DNA from 3 places in the Delftia sp. S65 genome. Region 1 is predicted to be linked to each of the others. Evidence: predicted binding sites of a transcription regulator. Region 1 holds the regulator's gene; each other region holds the start of a gene.
What was found. The regulator FNR, encoded in region 1, switches genes on or off when oxygen is low (the NO sensors DNR and NnrR bind a similar motif). The targets are predictions, from matches to a motif close to TTGATNNNNATCAA.
Positions count from the first base shown of each region.

Region 2: adhP (alcohol dehydrogenase AdhP) is a predicted target of FNR. The motif match lies at 3,567-3,580, and genes of this name have one in related genera.
Region 3: IAE24_RS10880 (DASS family sodium-coupled anion symporter) is a predicted target of FNR. The motif match lies at 2,977-2,990, and genes of this name have one in related genera.

Region 1 is NZ_JACVUR010000012.1:110,892-116,007, forward strand. It holds gene IAE24_RS13115 (sulfite exporter TauE/SafE family protein) at 1-612, opposite strand, end outside; gene hemN (oxygen-independent coproporphyrinogen III oxidase) at 618-2,000, opposite strand; gene fnr (fumarate/nitrate reduction transcriptional regulator Fnr) at 2,163-2,882, shown strand; gene IAE24_RS13130 (hypothetical protein) at 2,964-3,251, opposite strand; gene IAE24_RS13135 (FixH family protein) at 3,431-3,745, opposite strand; gene ccoG (cytochrome c oxidase accessory protein CcoG) at 3,803-5,116, opposite strand, start outside.
Region 2 is NZ_JACVUR010000057.1:11,528-16,643, forward strand. It holds gene efp (elongation factor P) at 1-175, shown strand, start outside; gene IAE24_RS27420 (DUF2239 family protein) at 314-934, shown strand; gene IAE24_RS27425 (MATE family efflux transporter) at 989-2,407, shown strand; gene adhP (alcohol dehydrogenase AdhP) at 2,476-3,504, opposite strand; gene rimO (30S ribosomal protein S12 methylthiotransferase RimO) at 3,655-5,049, opposite strand; gene IAE24_RS27440 (recombinase family protein) at 5,048-5,116, shown strand, end outside.
Region 3 is NZ_JACVUR010000009.1:143,921-149,036, forward strand. It holds gene IAE24_RS10865 (putative FMN-dependent luciferase-like monooxygenase) at 1-21, shown strand, start outside; gene IAE24_RS10870 (CMD domain protein) at 18-713, shown strand; gene IAE24_RS10875 (alkylhydroperoxidase domain protein) at 710-1,297, shown strand; gene IAE24_RS10880 (DASS family sodium-coupled anion symporter) at 1,310-2,815, opposite strand; gene IAE24_RS10885 (hypothetical protein) at 3,110-3,427, shown strand; tRNA gene IAE24_RS10890 (tRNA-Met) at 3,509-3,585, opposite strand; gene rplQ (50S ribosomal protein L17) at 3,607-3,999, opposite strand; gene IAE24_RS10900 (DNA-directed RNA polymerase subunit alpha) at 4,186-5,116, opposite strand, start outside.

The DNA.
Region 1 (5,116 bases):
CAGGCCGTTCAGGCGCTGCCGGCCCAGCCGCCACAGCCAGGGGCCGGCCACCAGCCACAGGCCGCTGCCCACGCCAAAGGCCGCCATGGCCAGCGCGCCCTGCAGCGGGCCGCCGCTGAGCGCGGCGACCAGCACGGCCGAATACAGCAGTCCGCAAGGCATGAGCGCCCAGGCATAGCCTGCCGCCAGCGTGCCGCCCGGCGCCGACACCCAGGGCTGCACGCGCCGCCAGGCGGCGCGGCCGGCTGACTCCAGCCAGGCGGGCTGGCGGGCCTGCACCATCATGGCCAGGCCCCAGGCCATCACGGCGACATGGGTCAGCATCCAGAACGGCTGCAGCGCCGTGGTCTGGCTGGTGAGCCAGGACAGGCTCTCCATGGCCAGGGCCGAGGCAGCGCCCAGGCTGGCATAACCGGCCAGACGGCCGCCGTGGAACAGCGCCGTGCGCAGCCACAGTCGGCTTTGCAATCCATGCACGGCCACCACCTGCGAGCCGCCGCCCTGCCCCGCCCCGCCCGTGACCACGCCGCAGGGCGCAGCGCACATGGCAAGGCAATGGGGCCCGCCGACGAGCCCCATGATCAAAGCGGTCCAGAGCAGCGACAACAGCATGGGGCCTAGATGATCCTCGAAAACCGCGCCCGGTTCTTGTCCGCCTGCAGATATCGGTCAAACAGCATGGCCACGCCGCGCACGAAGTACCAGCCCATGGGAGTGACCTGGAAGCCCTCGTCGCTGATCTGCACCAGGCCCTTGGCCTGCAGGTCCTCCAGGGCCGCCATCTCGGGCGCGAAGTACTCGCGAAAGCCCAGCAGCCAGGCCTGCTCCATGGGCTCGAACAGCACGGCGCCCTGGCACATGATGGCCATGATGACGGCGCGGCGCACCAGGTCGTCGCGCGACAGCGCCAGGCCCCGCACCACGGGCAGGTGGCTGGCGTCGATGGCGTCGTAGTACTCCTCCAGCGTCTTGGCGTTCTGGCTGTAGCTGGCACCCACCTTGCCGATGGCCGAAACGCCCAGCGCAATCAGGTCGCAGTCGGGCTGGGTGCTGTAGCCCTGGAAGTTGCGGTGCAGCCGGCCCTGGCGCTTGGCCACGGCCAGCGAGTCCTCCGGCAGGGCGAAGTGGTCCATGCCCACATAGACATAGCCACCGTCCATGAACGCGGCGATGGAACGCGACAGCATGGCCAGCTTGTCGGCCCCCTGGGGCAGATCCTCGGCCGCAATGCGCCGCTGCGGCTTGAAGCGCTCGGGCAGGTGGGCATAGGCATAGAGCGCGATGCGGTCGGGCCGCAGCGCGTTGACCTGGGCCAGCGTGCGCTCGAAGGATTCGGGCGTCTGCTTGGGCAGGCCGTAGATCAGGTCCACGTTGATGGAGGCAAAGCCCAGCTGCCGCGCGGCCGCCACCAGCTCGAACACCTGCTCGGCCGGCTGCACGCGGTGCACGGCGATCTGCACCTGCTCGTCGAAGTCCTGCACGCCGAAGCTCAGGCGATTGAAGCCCAGCTCCTTGAGCACGGCCAGGCGCTCGACGCTGACGGTGCGCGGATCGACCTCGATGGAGTACTCGCCACCCGGCTCCAGCTTGAAATGCTCGCGCAACAGGCCCATCAGCGTGCGCAGCTCGTCGTCGGAGAAGAAGGTGGGCGTGCCGCCGCCCAGGTGCAGCTGGCTGACGGTCTGGCCCTTGCCGCAATGGGCCGTGTGCAAGGCCATCTCGCGCGCCAGGTAGTCCAGGTAGACGGCGGCGCGATCGTGGTGGCGCGTCACGATCTTGTTGCAGGCGCAGTAATAGCAAAGCGACTCGCAAAAGGGCACGTGCACATACAGCGACAAAGGCATGGCACGCGCTGCGGTACTCGATTTGCGTTGTTGCAGCGCCAGGATATAGTCCTCTGCACCAAAGGCCTCGACAAAGCGGTCGGCGGTAGGGAACGAGGTGTATCGGGGCCCCGGTACGTCAAAGCGACGCAGCAGCTCTGGGGTGACAGCGGTCATGGGTTTTTTCCTCTAATACCTCGACTGTGCCGCAGCACATCGGTCATGTCCTTGACTCATATCAAGAGTTGTTTGAGGGACTGCTGCGACAATTTGATCCAACTCATCGCAATCCACGAGGTCACCGCCGGCACGCTGTGTGCCGCTGATGTTTATCACTCCATGAACCTTCAGACCATCAAAGCCTCCTGCTCCAACTGCAACCTGCGCGAACTGTGCATGCCCATGGGCCTGGATGCCGAGCAGATGCAGCGCATCGACGACATCGTGGCCACGCGCCGCAAGGTCAAGCGCGGAGGCCTGCTGTTTCGCAACGGCGAGACATTCACCTCGCTGTACGCCATCCGCACCGGCTTCTTCAAGACCTGCGTGGCCACCGAGGACGGACGCGACCAGGTCACAGGCTTTCAGATGGCCGGCGAGATCATCGGCCTGGACGGCATCGTCAACGACCACCACACCTGCGATGCCGTCGCGCTGGAAGACGCCGAAGTCTGCGTCATGCCCTTCGACAAGCTGGAAGACCTGTCGCGCGAGGTCACGGCCCTGCAAAACCATGTGCACAAGGTCATGAGCCGCGAGATCGTGCGCGAGCACGGCGTGATGCTGCTGCTGGGCAGCATGCGCGCCGAAGAGCGCCTGGCCGCCTTCGTGCTCAACCTCGTGCAGCGCCTGCATGCACGGGGCTTTTCCAAGTCCGAACTGGTGCTGCGCATGACGCGCGAGGAAATCGGCAGCTACCTGGGCCTGAAGCTGGAGACGGTGAGCCGCACCTTCTCCAAGTTCGCGGACGACAACATCATCGAGGTGCGCCAGCGCCATCTGCGCATCCTGGACACGGAGGCGCTCAAGCGCATCGTCAACAGCCAGCAGTGCCAGTGAGGCTGCAAGGGCGGCAAGCATTCATCCGCCAATGAACAAGGCCCGCGACAGCGGGCCTTGTTCATTGCGGCGGGCTCTCGCTCAGTCCCGCCCCAGCCCCTGCATGGCCAGGTCCGGGTCGGGCTCGGAGACCACGCCGTCATTGAGATCGCGGGCCGAGCAGCCCAGCATGGTGGTCATCAGGCTGGAGAGCATGGTCACGCCCCAGAAGGCGAAGAAGGCCAGCGTGTAGATGCCCTGGCGCGACCAGCCCAGGTCGCCGAGCCAATGCAGCTCCAGCGGGTCCACAAAGGCAAAAACCAGCATCTCCATCACGGCGGCTGCCAGAAAGGCAGGCCAGGCAATCCACATCCAGCGTTGGGCCAACATCAGCGATCTCCTTGTGCTGTCGAGGGGTCGCCTTCATTGTGCGCCGCGCCAACGCATGGCGCCAAGCCCCGCAGCGCCCTGCACGCCTGTAGGAAACCCTCACCCGTCGCGCATGCCGGAGATGCGATCCGCCATGCAAAAAGGCCGCGACTGCGGCCTCTTGCAGGGGTGCACGGCGATCAGCGGTCCGTGGGGTGATCGTGCGCGGGCGTAGCCGCATGGTTGCGGCCGGTGACGGCGGGCGCCATGCTCTTGGGCACTTCGCGCACGCCATCGGCACGCTCGTTGATCGTGATGCCGTTGCGGTAGTAGTCGGGGTCGATCACGGGATCGGCGCCATTGATGGCGATGATGGCCGTGATCACGGCAGCGACCACCACGGCCGCCGGGCCGGCCACCACCAGCCAGACATGGCCGAACCTCCACCAGGGCTTGCCGGCGTCGGGGTGCGAGGGAGCCTGCGCGGGCGCGGAAACTGCGGGACTGGAAGACATGGGAAACCTCTTTCTTTCAGGCGGCAGGCGCGGACCGTGCCGCGCCTGCCAGGAACATCACCGGGGCACCAGGAAGACGGCCTTTTCGGACGCGCGTCCCGCGCCTGAATGCACGGCATCGATATCGAAGAATACGGTGTGCGAGCCCGGCTCGGCCGAACCGTAGGGAATCTGCAGTCGCGCCGCAATGCCGCGCGTCTCGGCCGGGCCGACCTCGACTTCCTGCTCGGACGCCAGCTCCAGCCCATCGAGGCCATGGGCGCTGATGCGGTAGCGCTGGGCCTGCTCGGTGGCATTCATGATCTGCAGGCGGTAGACATTCTCCAGCTTGCCGCCCGCCACGATGCGCGACAGCGAGGCGCGGTCGCGGATCACGTCCACCTTGACCGACTGGCGCAACGCCAGGCTCACGATCATGGCCACGCTCAAGCCGATCAGCACGGCCGAGTAGATCAGCACGCGCGGACGGAAGATGCGGCGCAACACCTGGGCACGCCGCCACAGGCCGGCCATGGCGTTCTGCGTGGTCAGGCGGATCAGGCCGCGCGGGTACTCCATCTTGTCCATGATGGAATTGCAGGCGTCTATGCACAGGCCGCAGCCAATGCATTCGTATTGCAGGCCGTTGCGGATGTCGATGCCCACGGGGCAGACCTGCACGCACATCTTGCAGTCGATGCAGTCGCCCAGGCCCTGGGCCTTGTAGTCCACCTTCTTGGTGCGCGGTGCACGCGGCTCGCCCCGGCCCGTGTCGTAGCTGACGATCATGGTGTCCCGGTCGAACATGGCGCTCTGAAAGCGCGCATAGGGGCACATGTACTTGCAGACCTGCTCGCGCATGTAGCCCGCGTTGCCATAGGTGGCAAAGCTGTAGAACAGCACCCAGAACATCTGCCAGCTGCCCTGCAGCGCCAGCAGCTCGCCGCCCAGCTCGCGGATGGGCACGAAGTAGCCCACGAAGGTGAAGCCGGTCCACAGCGCAATGGCGATCCACAGCAACTGCTTGAGCGACTTCTTCCAGGCCTTCTCGAAGGTCCAGCCGTTCTTGTCCAGCCGCATGCGCGCGCTGCGGTCGCCTTCGACCTTGCGCTCCACCCACATGAAGATCTCGGTGTAGACCGTCTGCGGGCACGAGAAGCCGCACCACAGGCGCCCGGCCACGGCCGTGAACAGGAACAATGCCAGCGCCGAGATGATCAGCAGGCCCGCCAGGTAGATGAAGTCCTGCGGGTACAGCACCAGCCCGAAGAGATAGAAGCGCCGCGTTCCGAGGTCGAACAGCACCATCTGGCGCTGGCCCCACTCCAGCCAGGGCAGGCCGTAGAAAACCAGTTGGGTAAGAAACACCAGGGCCCATCGCCAGCGTGCGAA
Region 2 (5,116 bases), on a different contig from region 1:
CGTGGAACGCGAAATCACCTGGACCGAACCCGCCGTCAAGGGCGACACATCGGGCAAGGTGCTCAAGCCTGCCAAGATTGCCACCGGCTTCGAAGTGCCCGTGCCCCTGTTCGTGAGCCAGGGCGACAAGATCGAAATCGACACCCGCACGGGCGAGTACCGCAAGCGCGTCTAAACAACGCTTGCAGTTCCCTCTGCGAAGCCCCTGGCAGTCTCTGCCAGGGGCTTTTTCTTTGGCGGCATGCCGGACGATCAACAAAATTTAACCCGGGTTTAATTGACTTGATATTTTTACCCGGCTAATATCTGCGCCATGACTACCAAATCCAGCGCAGCGGCTGCCGAGCTTGCCCCCAGCTACACCATCTTCCAGGGCCACAGCCGGCTGCTGCAGGCCGGCAGGCCGGCCGTCCTGCAGTTCCTGCAAAGCCATGAACAACAGGCCCACGGCAGCGGATCCGCACCGCCGCTGTGGGTGTTCGACGACCACAGCGGCATGCGGCTGGACCTGGACTGGCGCAGCGAGCTGGCCTCAGCGCCTGCCCCCGCCGAAGCCGCCGCGCCCCGCAGCGTGGGCCGCCCCAAGCTGGGCGTGGTGGCGCGCGAGGTGACCTTGCTGCCGCGCCACTGGGAATGGCTCAACCGCCAGCCCGGCGGCGCCTCCGGCGCACTGCGCAGGCTGATCGAGGAGGCGCGCGGCAAGCACGCCGCACAGGATGCCGTGCGCGCCGCCACCGAAGCCGTCTACCGCTTCATGAGCGAGATGGCGGGCGACCTGCCCCATTTCGAGGACGCCAGCCGCGCCCTGTTTGCACGCCAGGCCGAAGCCTTTGCACAGCACACCGCCACCTGGCCCGAGGATGTGCGAAGCTATCTGCAGCAACTGGGCGGCCCCGTGTGGGCGGACTCACCTGCGGCGCCAGCCCAGGACTGAAGACCTGACCCGGCCCGACCTCACTGCTTTTCTCGTCGCATTACCAGACACAACATGACGAAACCAACCGAACCCCTGCCCCAGGCCGCCGCGCCTGCCGCATCCAGCCCCGGCGGGCCGCCCATTACCGGCAGCCAGCCGTTGTGGCGCACCTTTCTGGTGTTCCTGGGCCCCATGGTGCTGGCCAACATCCTGCAATCGCTGTCGGGCACCATCAACAGCGTCTTCATCGGCCAGATGCTGGGCGTGCAGGCGCTGGCCGCCGTCGCGGCCTTTTTTCCGGTGATGTTCCTCTTCATCGCCTTCGTGATCGGCCTGGGCGCGGGCTCCTCGGTGCTGATCGGCCAGGCCTACGGCGCGCGCATGCATGACAAGCTGCGCGCGATTGCGGGCACAGCCATGTGCATAGGACTGCTGTTTGGCGCCATCGTGGCCCTGTTCGGCGGGCTGTTCACCGAGCCGCTGATGCGGTTGCTGGGCACGCCGCCCGACATCATGGAGCAGGCCACGCTGTACTCGCGCATCGTGCTGCTGGGCATGCCGGGGCTGTTCGTGTTCCTGCTGGCCACCTCGCTGCTGCGCGGCGTGGGCGACACGGTCTCGCCCATGCTGGCCCTGCTGATCTCCACGGGCACGGGCCTGGCCTGCACCCCGGCGCTGATCGCGGGCTGGGCCGGCCTGCCGCGCCTGGGCGTGGCCAGCGCGGGCGTGTCCATGATCCTGGGCTTCACCCTGGCGCTGGCCTGGCTGGGCTGGCGGCTGCGCCGCATCGGCAGCCCGCTGGCGCCCAATGCCGCGCTGTGGAAGGCGATGCGCATTGACCGGACCCTGCTCAAGAGCATCCTGCGCGTGGGCATTCCCACGGGCGTGCAGATGATTGCCTCGTCCATGGCCGGGCTGGTCGTCGTGTCGCTGGTCAACGGCTTCGGCTCCAGCGCCACGGCCGCCTATGGCGCGGTCAACCAGATCAACTCGTTTGCGCAGTTTCCCGTGATCTCGGTCGCCATCACGGCCTCCATCCTCGGAGCCCAGGCCATCGGCGCGGGCCGCAGCGAGCGCCTGGGAGCCATCACGGCCACGGCCATCCGCATGAACCTGGCATTGGGCGCCGCCCTGGCCCTGATCGGCAGCCTGTTCGCACGGCCGCTGCTGGGCATGTTCATCACCGACGAGCAGGTGCTGGTGCTGGCCATCGAGCTGCTGTACATCGTGCTGTGGAGCGGCCTGCTGCTGGGCTGCTTCATTGCCCTGTCGTCCATCATGCGTGCCAGCGGCGATGTGGTCATTCCCACGGCCATCACCATCACGGTGCTCGCCGTGCTGGAGCTGCCCATGGCCTGGTGGCTGAGCCGCAGCTTCGGGCTGATGGGGATCTGGATGGCGCTTCCGCTGTCCTACACCCTGACGCTGTGCCTTCAGACCGCCTACTACAAGCTGGTCTGGAAGAAGCGCCCCATCCGCCGCATGGTTTAGGTGTAAGGCGTGCGCCATGCAAAACAGGCTTCCCGAGGGAAGCCTGTTTTTTTGGGGTGGGCAAGGCGTCAGGCGTTCAGGTCCAGCACCACGCGCCCTTCGATCTTGCCTTCATGCATGCGCGCGAAGATGTCGTTGATGTTCTCCAGCCGGTCGGTGGACACGGTGGCCTTGACCTTGCCCATGGCCGCGAAGTCCAGCGACTCCTGCAGGTCCAGCCGCGTGCCCACGATGGAGCCGCGCACCGTCACGCCGCTGAGCACCATGTTGAAGATGGGCAGCGGAAAGCTGCCTGGCGGCAGGCCGTTGAGCGACACCGTGCCGCCGCGCCGCACCATGCCCAGCGCCTGCTCGAAGGCCTTGGGCGATACCGCCGTCACCAGGGCGCCGTGTGCGCCGCCGATCTCCTTTTTCAGGTAGGCCGCAGGGTCCGTGGTCATGGCGTTGACCGTGACCTGTGCGCCCAGGCGCCTGGCCAGCGCCAGCTTGTCGTCATCCACATCCACCGCCGCCACGTTCAGGCCCATGGCCTTGGCATATTGCACGGCCATGTGGCCCAGGCCGCCGATGCCCGAGATCACCACCCAGTTGCCGGGTTTGGTGTCGGTGACCTTCAGGCCCTTGTAGACGGTGACGCCCGCGCACAGCACGGGAGCGATCTCGATCAGGTCCACGCTGCCGGGCAGCAGGCCCACGAAGTTGGCATCGGCCAGCGCGTACTGCGCAAAGCCGCCGTTGACGGAGTAGCCGGTGTTCTTTTGCTGCTCGCACAGCGTCTCCCAGCCGCCCAGGCAATGCTCGCAATGGCCGCAGGCCGTGTACAGCCAGGGAATGCCGACGCGGTCGCCCTCCTTCACATGGGTGACGCCTGCACCCACGGCGGCCACATAGCCCACGCCTTCATGGCCTGGGATGAAAGGCGGATTGGGCTTGACGGGCCAGTCGCCCTGAGCCGCATGCAGGTCGGTATGGCAGACGCCGCAGGCCTCGATCTTCACCAGCACATGGCCGGGATCGGGCCTGGGCACCGGGACTTCCTCGATGGTGAGCGGCTTGCCAAACTCCCGCACCACGGCGGCCTTCATGGTCCTGTTCATTCGCGCCATCCTTTCTTTGCGTCAAAGTAGGTACAGCATTTCAGCGAAGCGACCTGAACCCCTTGATCAAAATCAGGCCTTGGACCATCAAGGACAAAAAAAGCGGGCAAGGAAAACCTTGCCCGCTTTTCAGGGATGCGAACGCAGGCCTTACACGGGCTGGCCCACCAGGTCGTGGCCCTGCGTGCCCACGATGCGCGCCTTCACGAAGTCGCCCACCTTGTAGGTCTTGCTGGCCTTCTCGGGCGGCAGCAGGTGCACCAGGCCATCGATCTCGGGCGCATCGGCATAGCTGCGGCCCACGCCACCCTTCTTGCCCAGGCCCACGGACTTGTCCACCAGCACCTGCATGGTCTGGCCCACGCGCTTTTGCAGGCGCGCAGTGGAAACCTCTTCAGCCACGGCCATGAAGCGCGCACGGCGCTCCTCACGCACTTCCAGGGGCAGCATGCCGGGAATCTCGTTGGCGGCAGCGCCTTCGACCGGGCTGTAGGCAAAGCAGCCCGCGCGGTCGATCTGCGCCTCGCGCAGGAACTGCAGCAGGTGCTCGAACTCCTGCTCCGTCTCGCCGGGGAAGCCCGCGATGAAGGTGGAGCGGATCACCAGATCCGGGCAGATCTCACGCCAGCGCTGCAGGCGCTCCAGGTTCCTCTCGCCGTTGGCGGGGCGCTTCATGCGCTTCAAGACATCGGGATGGCTGTGCTGGAAAGGCACGTCCAGATAGGGCAGCACGCGGCCCGTGGCCATGAACGGAATGATCTCGTCCACGCTGGGGTACGGGTAGACATAGTGCAGGCGCACCCAGGCGCCATAGGGCTCGGCGATCTCGGCCAGCGTCTGCACCAGTTCGAGCATGCGCGTCTTGACCGGTTTTCCGTCCCAGAAGCCCGTGCGGTACTTCACGTCCACGCCATAGGCCGAGGTGTCCTGGCTGATCACCAGCAGTTCCTTGACGCCGCCCTCGAACAGCGCACGCGCCTCCTTGAGCACATCGCCCACCGGACGCGAAACCAGGTCGCCGCGCATGGAAGGGATGATGCAGAAGGTGCAGCGGTGGTTGCAGCCCTCGGAAATCTTCAGGTAGGCGTAGTGCCTGGGCGTGAGCTTGATGCCCGCCTCACCAAAGGCGCCCGGCACCAGGTCGATGAAGGGATCGTGCGGCTTGGGCAGATGGGTGTGGACGGCATTCATCACCTCCTGCGTGGCGTGCGGACCGGTCACGGCCAGCACGCTGGGATGCACTTCCTGGATCAGGTTGCCGCCATCCTTGCCCGCCTTGGCACCCAGGCAGCCCGTGACGATGACCTTGCCGTTCTCGGCCAGCGCCTCGCCAATGGTGTCCAGGCTCTCGCGCACGGCGTCATCGATGAAGCCGCAGGTGTTGACGATCACCAGGTCAGCGCCCTCGAAGGTCTTGGAGGTCTGGTAGCCCTCGGCGCTGAGCTGGGTAAGGATGAGTTCGGAGTCCGTGAGTGCCTTGGGGCACCCGAGGGATACCATACCTATACGGGGCAGCCGATCCACTTTGACAGCAGTTTCATTCATGGGAAAAACTTCTAAAGGTCTTGTCTATAGCTACCTGCGGTTCTCGGACCCCAAGCAGTCAACGGGG
Region 3 (5,116 bases), on a different contig from region 1:
GGACTGCTGCAAGCCGCATGACCATGAACACCACCGCAACGCCCCGCTTTCCCGGCGACGTGATCGACCACCTCGCCGACATCACCCCCGGCAGCGCCCTGGACCGCGTGCGCCGCCACCGCACCGAGGCACGCACGCAGGCCCAGCAAAGCTTTGCCGCCCTGTTCACGCCCGCCGAGCCTGTGCCCGGCACGGTCTCGCTGCGCGAGCGGCTGGCCCTGGCCGCCTTCACGGCCGGGCTGCATGGCGAGCCGCGCAGCGCCGTCTTCTATACACGCGCGCTGGCCATCGAGGATGCGGAACTGGCCGCCGTGGTGGCGTCCGAAGTGGTGCGTGGCCGCGCCCAGAGCCTGCAGGCCGGCAGCGGCCCGCACGGCCCCTACGGCAGCTACCCGGCAGGCCCGCTGAGCCGCGAGGACCAGCCCGGCCCCGCCTATGCCGTGGACCTGGCCCACGCCGCACTGCTGGGCCCGCGCCTGGCCGCGGCGCTGGCCCATGCCCACCTGCTGGCCTACCACCCGCGCGACGCCAGCGCCGGGGCCCTGCAGGCGCTGCAACAGGCGGGCTGGAGCGAGACGGACATCGTCATCCTGTCCCAGCTGGCGTCCTTCCTGTCCTTCCAGATCCGCGTGGTGGCGGGGTTGCGCGTGCTGGCTGCACGCCCCGCGCCCCAGGCAGCCCATCAACCCACCACCCTGCAAGCCCAGCCATGACCTCAACGAACTCCGCCGCTCCCCAGGTCTTCACCCAGGAACAGCTCGACTGGCTGCCCTGGATTGAGCCACTGGAAGAAAGCGAGCTGACCGAACGCCACCATGCAGGCCTGGTCGATGCCTCACGCGCGCAGTCGCCCTACTTCCGCCTGCTGGCGCGCGACCCCGACACGCTGGGCGCACGCACGCGCACCGACAAGGACATCTTCTACAACCCCGACGCCGGCCTGCCGCGTGCCGAGCGCGAGCTGGCCGCTGCGGCCACCTCGCGCGCCAATGGCTGCATCTACTGCGCCTCGGTCCATGCGCGCTTTGCCACGCACTTCTCGCGCAGGGGCGGCGACGTGCAGCGCCTGCTCGACGAAGGCCCGGGCACGGACCTGGGGCCGCGCTGGAACGCCATCGTCACGGCGGCCGTGGCGCTGACCCAGACGCCGCCTGCGCTGGAGCCCGCCCACATCGATGCGCTGCGCACCGCAGGCCTGGACGATGCCGCCATCTCCGATGTGCTGCACGGCACGGCCTTCTTCAACTGGGCCAACCGGCTCATGCTGTCGCTGGGCGAGCCACGGACCACGGCTTGAGGGCGGCCGCCCTCACCACAGGCCCAGCAGCTTCCACCAGACACTGCCGACCACGGCAAAGATCAGCAGCTCGATCACGCACATGGCCGCCCCCACCCGCCACCAGTTGCCCAGCGTGACGTAGCCGCTGCCGAAGATGATGGGCGAAGTGCCGGTGGCGTAGTGGGTCAGCGTCATCATGATGGCCGAGCCGGCTGTCATCATCAGCATGAAGGGCACGACATAGTCGGCCGGAATCAGCTGCGCACCCACGGTCAGGAAGGCCAGCATCATCGCGCTGATGTGGGCCGTGGTGCTGGCGAACAGGTAGTGCGAGAACACGAACACGCCCACAAGGATGGCCGCCACCGGCAGCCAGTCCAGGCCGCTGGCGACGATGGCGTTCTTCATGCCCACGGCAAACCAGGACACCACGCCGAGCTTGTTGAGCTGCTCGGCCAGCATGACCAGGGCGCCGAACCACACCAGCGTGTCCCATGCGCTTTTCTCGGACAGCACGTCATCCCAGTCGATGGTGCCCGTGATGATCAGCACGAACAGGCCCAGGAAGGCGACCACGGTGGGGTCCAGCACGAAGGCCGGGCCGAACAGCATCTGCGGCACGTTGGCCCACAGCAACAGCATCAGGCCGAAGGTGCCCAGCATCACGCGCTCCTTGCCCGACAGCGGCCCCATGCGCGCCATCTCGCTGCGGGCGTACTCCACGGCATTGGGCGTGGCCTTGAGCTCGGGCGGCGACAGCAGGTAGATCACCAGCGGCATCAGCAGCAGGCACAGCAGGCCCGGCAGCAGCATGTACAGCGCCCAGGTGGTCCAGCTCAGGTGCAGGGCCTGGCCCGTCGCCTTGGCCACGAAATCCACCACCAGCGGGTTGGGCGCGGTGGCGGTCAGGAACATGGCCGAGGTGATGGGATTGGCGTGGTAGTTGACCAGGGCCAGGTAGGTGCCCACCTTGCCCTGCGTGCCCTTGGCCGGGTCCGACTCGAAGGCATTGGCGATGGACTTCATGATCGGGTGCACGATGCCGCCGCCACGCGCCGTGTTGCTGGGCGTGAACGGAGCCAGCACCAGCTCGCAGATCGCCAGGCCGTAGCCGATGCCGATGGTGCGCTTGCCCAGCAGGGCGATGAACATCAGGCCGATGCGGCTGCCCAGCCCCGTCTTCTTGAGGCCGCGCGAGATCAGGATGGCCACCACGATCAGCCAGATCAGCGGGCTGGAAAAGCTGCTCAGCGCATCGGTGATGGCACCCTTGGACGAGCCGGAGGTGACCTGGGACAGCGAGACGATGACGATGGCCATCAAGGCCATCACGCCGATGGGCATGACCTTGAGGATGATGGCCACGATGGTGGTCAGGAAAATGGCGACCAGCTGCCAGCCCTTGGGCGTCAGCCCCTCGGGCACGGGCATCAGCAGCAGGCCGAACAGCACGGCGGTGGCAATCAGTGCCGGCACCAGCCGGAACGGCACGGCCGCCTTGAAATAGCGGAACAGCGAGACGATCTTCTCGAGCATGTGGATCCTTTGCGTTGCCGGAGCGGCGCCGAGAGCGCATGGCCTGCCGGGAGCAAAAGCCCACCAGCCTGCACGGGCACTGGCGGCCGCGCCGCATGACTGACATCATGATGCAGTGCAGCATGAGCCCAGCTTCCAGCGGGCGCCTGCGCCACCGAAGTTTGACAGGCATCAAGGCCGGGCCAGTAAACCTGGCGACCCAGGCCACCGAGCCCCGCTCACATGACAGCATCCCCAGACCGGGTGCCTTTCGCCCCGGTGTACCCATGCAGTGAAAAAAGGAGAAAAGCCGACATGCCAGCCAACCGATTCTTGCCCGAGGAATGGGAATGCCGGCTCCAGGAGATCGACCTGGAGATCGCCCGCCACGCCGTCATATGCAAGATCCCGCTGCTGCAGGCCGGTGTGGTGGAGCGCGTGCTGGCCAATGACGCCAGCGTCTGCGGCGCCGAGCACGAGGCCGCATTCAAGACCCTGCGCGGCCTTCTGTACATGCACTACACCGAGCTGCTGCACATCAGCGAAGTGCTCAGCCCCGAGGTCGCCCAGGAAATCGCCCACCGCGTGCGCCTGCGGCTGGGCCAGCGCATCGGCAACCAGCTGGGCGGCTGATGCCGGGCTGTCCGCCTGGCCTTTGCCCTGGCGCGAGGGCATGAAAAAAGGGCTACGACAGTGTCGTAGCCCTTTTCAATTTGGTTGCGCGAGAAGGATTTGAACCTCCGACCTTTGGGTTATGAGCCCAACGAGCTACCAGACTGCTCCATCGCGCGGTATTCCAAAATTATAGCAGATTATTCAGCTGCCTTGGCTTCGGCGGCGCCTTCTTCAGCGCGCTCGACCAGTTCCACGAAGGCCATGGGGGCGTTGTCGCCCACGCGGAAGCCCATCTTCAGGATACGGGTGTAGCCACCAGGACGCTTTGCGAAGCGGGGGCCCAGCTCGTTGAAGAGCTTGGTCACGCTGTCGCGGTCGCGCAGGCGGTCGAATGCCAGGCGGCGGTTGGCAACGGTATCGACCTTGGCCAGGGTGATCATGGGCTCGATCACGCGGCGCAGTTCCTTGGCCTTGGGAACGGTGGTCTTGATGGCTTCGTGCTCGATGAGCGAATTCATCATGTTCTTCAGCATCGCCAGGCGGTGCGAAGAGGTGCGATTGAGTTTGCGGAGGCCGTGACCGTGACGCATGGTGCTTTATTCCTAAAATATGTAATTAGGGCTTGCGCAAACAAGGATGCAAGCCTGGACCCGTTACCGGATCTGCAGCTTGCCTCAACCGAATTTGCGCAAGTTGTTGATTAATTCGTGCAGCCGTATCAGGTACTGCCCGAGGCACTGAGGCTCTCCAAAAAGGAGAGCCTGCAATTATAGTGCTTAGCGCTTTTCCAGGCCAGCAGGCGGCCAGTTCTCGAGCTTCATGCCCAGCGTCAGACCGCGGGAAGCCAGGACTTCCTTGATCTCGTTGAGCGACTTGCGACCCAGGTTGGGGGTCTTGAGCAGCTCGTTTTCGGTACGCTGGATCAGGTCGCCGATGTAGTAGATGTTCTCTGCCTTGAGGCAGTTGGCCGAACGCACGGTGAGTTCCAGCTCGTCCACGGGACGCAGCAAGATGGGATCAAAGGCAGTTGCGGCACCACGGCCACCGGCCGGAGCATCGAAGACGCTGGCGATATCACCGCCGTCCAGCTGAGCGAACACGGCGAGCTGTTCCACCAGGATCTTGGCGGATGCGCGCACGGCGTCCTCGGCAGTGATCGCACCATTGGTTTCGATCTCCACCACCAGCTTGTCGAGGTCGGTGCGTTGTTCAACGCGGGCCGATTCGACGGCGTAGCTCACGCGCTTGACGGGCGAGAACGAAGCGTCCAGCACAATGCGGCCGATCGACTTCGTGGACTCGTCGCCATAGCGGCGCACGTTGCCGGGCACATAGCCACGGCCCTTCTCCACCTTGATCTGCATGTCCAGCTTGCCGCCTTGCGACAGGTTGGCGATGACATGATCAGGGTTGATGATTTCCACGTCGTGGGGCGTCTGGATGTCGCGCGCCGTCACGACGCCTTCGCCATCCTTGCGCAGCGAGAGCGTGACCTCATCGCGGTTGTGCAGCTTGAACACCACACCCTTGAGGTTCAGCAGGATGTTGACCACATCTTCCTGGACACCGTCGATGGACGAGTACTCGTGCAACACACCAGCAATCGTCACTTCCGTCGCTGCGTAACCCACCATGGACGAGAGCAGGACACGGCGCAGGGCGTTGCCCAGCGTATGGCCGTAGCCACGCTCAAACGGCTCCAGAACA